3 regions of the Rahnella sp. 1L-D-7-B-C2 genome follow, and region 3 is predicted to be linked to each of the others. Evidence: predicted binding sites of a transcription regulator. Region 3 holds the regulator's gene; each other region holds the start of a gene.
What was found. The regulator PurR, encoded in region 3, represses purine synthesis genes. The targets are predictions, from matches to a motif close to CANGCAAACGTTTGCNTG.
Positions count from the first base shown of each region.

Region 1: the regulator PurR is predicted to act here: its motif matches at 2,138-2,155, upstream of purL (phosphoribosylformylglycinamidine synthase).
Region 2: the regulator PurR is predicted to act here: its motif matches at 1,689-1,706, upstream of serA (phosphoglycerate dehydrogenase).

Region 1 is NZ_JBXAVQ010000007.1:196,260-199,439, forward strand. Features, by position in the region: gene purL (phosphoribosylformylglycinamidine synthase) at 1-2,041, opposite strand, end outside; gene mltF (membrane-bound lytic murein transglycosylase MltF) at 2,320-3,180, shown strand, end outside.
Region 2 is NZ_JBXAVQ010000008.1:44,621-47,800, reverse strand. Features, by position in the region: gene AC0Z7K_RS14575 (LysR family transcriptional regulator ArgP) at 1-590, opposite strand, end outside; gene rpiA (ribose-5-phosphate isomerase RpiA) at 789-1,451, shown strand; gene serA (phosphoglycerate dehydrogenase) at 1,790-3,028, shown strand.
Region 3 is NZ_JBXAVQ010000002.1:306,801-309,980, reverse strand. Features, by position in the region: gene AC0Z7K_RS05050 (S6 family peptidase) at 1-781, opposite strand, end outside; gene purR (HTH-type transcriptional repressor PurR) at 1,155-2,180, opposite strand; gene cydH (cytochrome bd-I oxidase subunit CydH) at 2,514-2,603, shown strand; gene AC0Z7K_RS05035 (C40 family peptidase) at 2,770-3,180, opposite strand, start outside.

The DNA.
Region 1 (3,180 bases), on a different contig from region 3:
CGGCGCAGTCAGCGACAGGGATCTGCCACGGGCCGACCATCTGATCACGCGCAACCATGCCGGTAACCGTACGGTCGCCGATCGTGATCAGGAAGGTTTTCTCTGCCACTGCAGGCAGATGCATAACGCGGTTTACGGCCTCAGCGATCTGAATATTTTCCGCGTTAAGGTCATCGCCGCTCGCTTTCAGCGTCGTGACGTCACGGGTCATTTTCGGCGTTTTGCCAAGCAGAACGTCCAGCGGCATATCGATCGGCTGGTTGTCGAAATGGCTGTCTTCCAGAGACAAATGCATTTCTTCTGTCGCTTCGCCGATCACGGCGTAAGGCGCGCGCTCGCGTTTACAGATGGCATCGAACTGTTCGAGCTGAGCAGGTGCAACCGCCATCACGTAACGTTCCTGGGATTCGTTACACCAGACTTCCAGCGGGCTCATGCCCGGTTCGTCGTTGAGGATATCGCGCAACTGGAAGCGGCCGCCGCGGTTGCCGTCGCTTACCAGTTCCGGCATGGCATTGGATAAGCCGCCGGCGCCAACGTCATGGATAAACAGAATAGGGTTGGCTTCACCGAGCTGCCAGCAGCGATCGATGACTTCCTGGCAGCGGCGTTCCATTTCCGGGTTATCGCGCTGTACGGAAGCAAAATCCAGATCCGCATCAGACTGGCCAGAGGCCATAGAAGAAGCCGCACCGCCGCCCAGACCGATATTCATCGCCGGACCGCCGAGGACAATCAGCTTCGCGCCAACGGTGATTTCGCCTTTCTGTACATGATCGGCCCGGATGTTACCGATACCGCCCGCCAGCATGATCGGTTTGTGGTAACCACGCAGCTCAGGACCATTGTGGCTGTTGACGTTTTCTTCGTAAGTGCGGAAGTAGCCTAACAGCGCCGGACGACCAAATTCGTTGTTGAACGCTGCCCCGCCCAGCGGACCGTCGGTCATGATATCGAGCGCGGTAACGATGCGATCCGGCTTGCCGAAATCTTCTTCCCACGGCTGTTCAAAGCCCGGAATACGCAGGTTGGAAACCGAGAAACCGACCAGACCGGCTTTAGGTTTTGCACCGCGACCGGTTGCACCTTCGTCACGGATTTCACCGCCGGAGCCCGTTGCCGCGCCCGGCCACGGAGAAATCGCCGTCGGGTGATTATGGGTTTCGACCTTCATCAGGATATGCGCCTGCTCCTGATGGAAATCGTACAGACCGTCTTTCGCATCGGCGTAAAAACGACCGACCTGCGAACCTTCCATCACGGCGGCGTTATCTTTATACGCAGAAAGCACGTAGTCCGGCGTCTGTTCGAAGGTATTCTTGATCATCTTAAACAAGGATTTCGGCTGCGTTTCACCGTCGATCACCCAGTCTGCGTTGAAGATTTTGTGGCGGCAGTGTTCAGAGTTAGCCTGCGCGAACATATAGAGTTCGATGTCAGTCGGGTTGCGCCCCAACGACGTAAAGGCTTCCATCAGATAGTCAATTTCATCCTGCGCCAGCGCCAGACCCAGTTTGGTGTTGGCGCTTTCCAGCGCGCTGCGGCCTTCGCCAAGAATATCGACATGCTGCACTGGCGCGGGCTGATGCTGCGCGAACAAGGCGCTGGCGTCTTCGAGCTTACCGAAGAGAGTTTCCATCATCCGGTCATGCAGCAATGCGCCCAGATGCGTCCACTGCGCTTCGGTCAGCTGCGGTGCCTGTACGTAAAATGCCAGACCGCGTTCAAGACGCAGCACCTGAGATAAACCGCAGTTGTGCGCGATGTCAGTGGCTTTGGAAGACCACGGAGAAATGGTGCCGGGACGTGGAGTGACCAGCAGTAAGCGGCCAGTTGGAGCGTGTTCAGCGAGAGAAGGACCGTATTTCAGGAGGCGTTGTAACTTGGTTTGTTCGTCCGAACTCAGCGGTGCGCTGACATCGGCAAAGTGTACATATTCGGCGTAGACATCGCTGACCGGAAGGTGGGCATCCTGACAGCGGGACAACAATTTGTTAATGCGAAAAGCCGACAAAGCGGGCGAACCACGCAGTATTTCCATAATCACAGATCTCTCGTCTTCGAAGACACTGACCACAGTGCTTCATTGGGCGCAACAGGGGGAAAACGCGGCCTATTATAAAGAAAGCCATCGCCCGACGAAACCGTTTGCGCAGGGAATATTGATATTCATTTATAGACTGATAATTTGTGCGGGTATTATGAATAAAGTTGCAGACTGCCGTTTTGTTGAGCAAAATGCGTCAGCACTGGGGATATAACCATACTAACTGCACAGCATATCGTAAAAAAATAAGAGCGCCGCAGCGAGATAACTATTTGACGCGACTAAAAATTAACTATGTCCTGATGGGGATTGCCGCCCTGTTGCTGGCGCTGGCCTTATGGCCTGCCGTGCCATGGCACAGGGGTGAAGGCGACCAGTTGGATCAAATAAAATCCCGTGGAGAATTGCGCGTCAGCACGCTCAATTCTCCACTGACTTTTATGGACTCCCCGGAAGGTAATCTCGGCTTCGATTACGAGCTGGCGAAACGCTTTGCAGATTATCTGGGCGTGACACTGGTCGTCTCTCAGCACACTACCGTAGACGCCATGTTCAGTGAACTGGACCACGATAAAGCCGACATGCTGGCTTCGGGTCTGGTGTACAACAATGAACGGCTGAAAAACTACCGGGCCGGGCCTGAATACTATTCCATCTCGCAGCAGCTGGTTTACCGGCAGGGTGCCGCGCGCCCGAAAAGCTTCGCCGACATTAAAGGCACGCTGATGGTTTCCGCCGGCACCGCGCACATCCCGACGCTCGAAGCCGCTGGCAAAAAATTCCCTAACCTGACGTGGAGCACCACCGACAAGATGTCGCCGCGCGACCTGCTGCAACAGGTAGAAAACGGCAAGCTGGATTACACTCTGGGCGATTCCGTCACTATTGCACTGATGCAGCGCGTATATCCGCGTCTGGCCGTTGCTTTTGACGTTACCGAAGATGAACCCGTCACCTGGTATTACCGCAAGCAGCCGGACGATGACAGCCTCTCCGCCGCCATGCTGGATTTTTTTAGCCAGATTGCCGACGACGGTACGCTGGAGAAACTCGAGGAAAAATATCTCGGCCACGTAGGCGACTTCGATTACGTCGATACCCGCACCTTCCTCAATGCCATCGACAAAACGCTG
Region 2 (3,180 bases), on a different contig from region 3:
AACGCCACCGCCGGCGCTTTCAGCAGCGCGGAGCGGGTGACGCCATTGGGGAAGTAGCGGTCGGCGAACGGTTTCGAACCAACGAACAGGTAATCGAGCGCGCCCAGCTGATCAACCAGACAGCTCGGCAACGGTTGCGGCTGGATACTCACCGCACCGACCACTTCACCACGGCGCAGACGCTCCTGCGTCCGGGTTTCATCTTCAACTTGTAAATTCAGGCGAATAGGGGAATCGACCAGCACCGATTTCAGCGCCGGTAACAGCCAGGTAGCGAGACTGTCGGCGTTGACCGCCAGCGAGAGCAGCAGCGGCGTATCATTGCTGTCGCTATTACTGTCACTGCCCAGCCACTCTTCTTCCAGCAGCTCGACCTGATGCAACAACGCCAGCAATTTTTGCCCCTGTTCGGTCGGGCGCGGTGGCACGGTGCGCACCAGCAAAGGCTGGCCGAACAGATTTTCCAGTTGTTTAATGCGCTGTGAGACCGCCGATTGAGTGATGCAAAGCTTCTGTGCCGCGCGCTCAAAACCGCGCTCACGGATCACCGCGTCCAGTGCCTGCAACGTTCTATAATCTGGGCGTTTCATCGGAGTTCTGTCCCTTGGATTTTATTTTATCCAAACACTATGCCACAGATTGTCAGGTTTTGTGGTGAGGAAAATCTTTGCGTTTGCAGCGCGATTGCACTGAATAAGTGTGATCTCGCTACGGCGTTGTTTATCCCAATCACCCTGACTTGCTTTATAATCACCGGCACTTTCGGGTTATCAGACAGAGAAGCCATTATGACGCAGGAAGAATTGAAGAAAGCAGTCGGCTGGGCCGCACTGGATTACGTTACGCCGGGCACCATCGTCGGTGTAGGTACCGGATCCACCGCCGCCCATTTCATTGATGCACTCGGCTCAATCAAAGGGCAAATTGAAGGCGCAGTTTCCAGTTCCGACGCGTCTACCGAGAAACTGAAAAGCTTAGGTATTCACGTTTTCGACTGCAACGAAGTGGATTCGCTGGATATCTACGTTGACGGTGCCGACGAAATCAACGGCTTCATGCAGATGATTAAAGGCGGCGGCGCTGCGCTGACCCGTGAAAAAATCATTGCTGCGATTGCGAAAAAATTCATCTGTATCGTCGATGCGTCCAAGCAGGTCGATGTGCTGGGTAAATTCCCGCTGCCGGTAGAAGTCATACCGATGGCGCGATCTTACGTGGCGCGTGAGCTGGTAAAACTTGGCGGCCTGCCGGAATATCGTCAGAACGTGCTGACCGACAACGGCAACGTGATCCTCGACGTGCACAATCTGAACATTCTTGATGCCGTCGCGATGGAAAATAAGATCAACAATATTGCCGGAGTCGTGACCGTCGGTCTGTTTGCTAACCGTGGCGCGGATGTTGCGCTGGTCGGCACTTCGGAAGGCGTTAAAACTGTTACGCTGAAATAACTCAGCGATAAGCAGAAGATCTGGCTGCTGTGTTAAAGGCAGCCAGACACACGTCTGTCATAACGCAATGTTATGAAGATGATAATTTTCTGACTGAATCATCTTTTCTTCAAAAGCCTGAATTCGGTGACTTATGTCACATTTCCGATAATCTCCTCCTGAACGTTTGGCGCAGTAAAATCTAACCAGCATGAAATGCTAAAAACCCTCTGTCACGGTGAGCCTTCTGCTACCGGTCAGGCAATCGTTTGTATTGATGATGGCGGATTTTTTGTTATGTTGGCTGTGAGTAATCACCTCGCAGTTCGAATTCAGCCAGAAAATTATAGGGTCGGGAAATGGCAAAAGTATCACTTGAGAAAGACAAGATTAAATTTTTGTTAGTGGAAGGCGTCCACCAAAGTGCGGTTGATACCCTCCGTGCAGCGGGCTACACCAATATTGAATTTCACAAAGGTGCTTTGGATACGGAATCGCTGAAAGAGTCGATCCGTGATGCGCACTTTGTTGGGCTCCGATCGCGTACTCAGCTGACCGAAGAAGTTTTCCAGGCAGCAGAAAAACTGGTGGCTGTGGGGTGTTTCTGTATCGGCACCAATCAGGTTGATCTGAAAGCAGCCACGCGTCGCGGTATTCCGGTCTTTAACGCACCGTTCTCTAACACCCGTTCGGTTGCCGAAATGGTGCTGGGCGAAATGTTGCTGATGATGCGCGGCATTCCTGAAGCGAACGCAAAGGCCCACCGCGGCATCTGGAACAAACTGGCTGTCGGTTCGTTCGAAGCGCGCGGGAAACGTCTGGGGATCATCGGTTACGGCCATATCGGCACACAGCTGGGTATTCTGGCGGAAAGCCTGGGGATGCGTGTCTTCTATTACGACATCGAAAGCAAATTGCCGTTAGGGAATGCGCAGCCGATTGCTTCTCTGGAAGAACTGCTCAACACCAGCGACGTTGTGACGCTGCACGTGCCCGAAACCCGCAACACCAAAGACATGATTTCTGAAGTGCAGCTGTCGCAGATGAAGCCGGGCGCACTGCTGATCAATGCGTCACGCGGCACCGTGATCGACATTCCTGCGTTATGCAACGCACTGCGCAGCAAACATCTGTCTGGTGCGGCGATCGATGTCTTCCCGGAAGAACCGGCGACCAACAGCGATCCGTTCAATTCACCGCTGTGTGAGTTCGACAACGTGCTGCTGACACCGCATATCGGTGGCTCCACCATGGAAGCGCAGGAAGGTATCGGTCTGGAAGTGGCAGGTAAACTGTCTAAATACTCTGATAATGGTTCTACATTGTCAGCGGTTAACTTTCCGGAAGCGTCTTTGCCGGCACACACCGAGAAAGCCAGCCGTTTGCTGCATATCCACGAAAACCGTCCGGGCGTGCTGACCAGCATCAACCAGATTTTCGCCGAGCAGGGGATCAACATTGCAGCACAGTACCTGCAAACCAGCCCTGAAATTGGGTATGTGGTGATTGATGCAGAAACGGATATCGCGACGCTGACTACCGCGCTGCAACTGATGAAGGCCATTCCGGGAACGATTCGTGCCCGTCTGCTTTACTGATCGCATCAGCTGAAACAACCAGGCCGCCGAAAGGCGGTTTTTTTTGTCTGGTATCAGGGAGTTTTGGGTTTCGTGGGCCCTCTAACGACAATTCAAAATCTCATCAGAAGAAGCAGGGCGATCAGGCCGCAGAGGATCAGAGAGGAAAAGGT
Region 3 (3,180 bases):
TGCCATATGGCATTGTTCCGCTGTGGCGGTCGTGAAGGCCTGCTAATTTCCATTGTTTATCCACACTGTCGTAGACATAAGTCGGACTTCCACTGTCACCGGATGTACCTGCAGTGGACAGTGGTGTTAGATTGGCGTCATTTGGGCCGGCGTTCGTCCAATAAAGCCATTGATCGTTTTCCATTGGGTTAACAACCGTTCCCCCTGATTTCCAGGCGTAAGAAATGGCTAACGAGTTTGCCTGCCCTGTGACAGGGTCAACCTGATATTGATGCCCTGTACCTACGCGTGCTAAATATTTATACCTTTCACGATCGCTTCTCAGTTCAGTCTGTGAAACATAAGGCACAGTAGCGGCATCAGTGACGACTTTATTCAGACGCGGGGATTGAAAATCTTGGGGCGTATCTGCGGGATATCCTGGATCATCATTTCTGGCAATAAATTTATAGCTGTAAGCGTATTTAGCGCCATTGCCGAACTTGCTCGATGTGAACTTGGTATTGTGCGCAACGCTGACGATATAGGACGGCGCTACGAGTGTTCCCGTGGCGTAATCATCCGTAGAACTGAAATCAGGCATTGGGAAATTCAATATGCCCGCAGATGTTCCATCCAGTTTAAACACTTCTATATTTTCTGCTCCGGGGGTATATTTACCTTTGTTTTCAGCGAAGTCCCGGTAGTCTTGTACCGAGACATCTTCACGCATTATTCCTGCATGAGTATTGAAAATAGCGCAAGAGATCAGTGTTGCGAGTAAACTTGGCTTCCATTCCATTAAATTTCCTTACTTCCTTTTAAAAGACGCAAGATATTAATTGAACCTTATTGGGAAGTGAAATTATAATTGTAAGGGCCTGTTCAGGCGGGTGGTATATAATACCTATTCATTTGAAATGTATAATGAAATATCACCTCAAAATGTTTTTTATATCATTTATGTTTTACAAATAACTCACGTGTATAATATTACGGTTAATTATCAATTGCGGTGAATTAATGCGCATGGCAAATGAATTCATATAATAATTAAAAGGGAAAACCTGATTTTCCTTAAACAACATTCACTTTAAATTAACGTGCTCGTAGCGAAATAACGCCTGCAAAGGCAGGCGCAATAAGGTATTAACATCAGTTATAACAGGCAAATATTAACGGCGATAGTCACGGTACGGCCCGTCAGCCACCGAGCGGCGTTCTACCAGTTTCGGATGTACCTCGATGGTCTGCGATTCTTCACGCTTACTGACGATGCGATCCAGCAACATCGTGAAGGCCATTTCGCCCAGGCGCTCTTTCGGCTGATGCACCGTGGTCAGCGCAGGTGAGAAGTAACGGGCATTGCGAACGTTATCATATCCGATAACGGAAATGTCCTGAGGAACGCGTAAACCAAACTCATCGGCTGCACAAATCGCGCCCATCGCCATGACGTCGCCGCCACAGAAAACGGCGGTCGGGCGTTGTTTTTGCATCAGGATTTTCTGCATCGCCTGGTAACCTGACTCAGGTTCGAAATCACCCTGAACTACCCATTCTTCACGCAAAGGAATATTGGCTTCCGTCAGCGCTTTCACAAAACCCTGAAAGCGGCCACCGCCGGTGTTACGCGCCAGCTGCCCTGGGATCACGCCGATATCGCGATGACCGCGTTCAATCAGATAGCGTCCGGCCATGTAACCACCTTCAAACGCATTATCGATAATGCTGTCGGTGAAGTTTTTACGCGCTTCGCCCCAGTCCATGACGACCATTGGGATTGACCGGTATTCTTCCAGCATGTTCAGCAGTTCATCAGGATATTCCGCACACATCACCAGCAAACCATCGACACGTTTTTGTGCCAGCATCGCCAGATATGCCTGTTGCTTATCCAGATTGTTGTGTGAATTACACAAAATCAACGTATAGCCTTTGGAGAAGCAACTGTTTTCCACGGCTTCAATCACTTCTGCAAAATAGGGCGCTTCGCTCGAGGTCGCCAGCAGGCCGATCGTTTTAGTGTTATTGACCTTCAGGCTGCGTGCGACGGCGCTTGGCGAGTAGTGCAAGTCTTTGATGGCCAGCAGAACCGCGGCTTTAGTGTCTTCGGCGACGAAACGTGTTTTATTGATGACGTGCGACACGGTTGTGGTGGAAACGCCAGCGCGCTTTGCGACATCTTTAATCGTTGCCATGTAAGGAATGACTCCTGAACTCACGTGTTTCAGCACGTTAGCATTATGTTAATCGTTTGCTTGCGTGGATTTCACTGCGAGCTAATAAAAAGGCAGTGAAATCGTTGGGTGAGTTCGTCAGAGTGAGGCGTAAAGCGCCCTCGGGAGAAATCGACCGGCACACAGGCGTGGTAACCGACAATTTTCTCTTATATTGCAGGAAAGTGGAAGTGTTATTGTAGGTTATCGGGCATGAATCAACGCGGGATTTTAGACGTGAAGTATGAGAAAATGCGTTGGCACACATTTAGTGTGGCTAAATGAAGCGCCACAATTGATCTGTAAGGGGGTTTTATGGACCGCAATCTAAAATTGTCATTAATCACCACGGTTTGCGCTTTGCTTGTGATTGTCGCTTTCAGCTTCACCGCAGTGATGAACTAAAAGACGCGCAAGTCAGGCAATAAAAAGGGCGATTACCTGTTACAGGAATCGCCCTTTTCAATTTTACGCAGTGACCTTTAGCGCCGATACTCTTCCCTGCAGAAACGCTTCGTTAAATGCTATTCAATGGCTGATTAGCGAAACTTCAGACTTAACGAACTGTTTATTATCGGATCGTTTTCGGGGTCATTACCCGACGTGCGCCTACGTAATGGTCTTGCCAGTAATCATCGCCCAGAGAGGTGATTTTGATGTCTTCACCGGTACGCGGTGACTGAATAAATTTGCCGTTGCCAACGTAAACCCCGACATGGTCCGCGGCTCCGCGGTTATTGATTCTAAAGAACACCAGATCGCCCGATTCCAGCTCGCCGCGTTTTACCGGCGCTGCGTCGCGCAGGTGGTACATTTCGTTGGCCGTGCGCGGCATCTTAATGCGAATCAAATCTTTGTACGCGTAATAAACTAAACCACTGCAATCGAATCCCGTATTAGGTGAGGTGCCACCCCAGCGATAAGGCTTGCCAACCTGATGCATCAGCTTTGTCATCGCCGTTTGCTGCGCATGTTGATAACG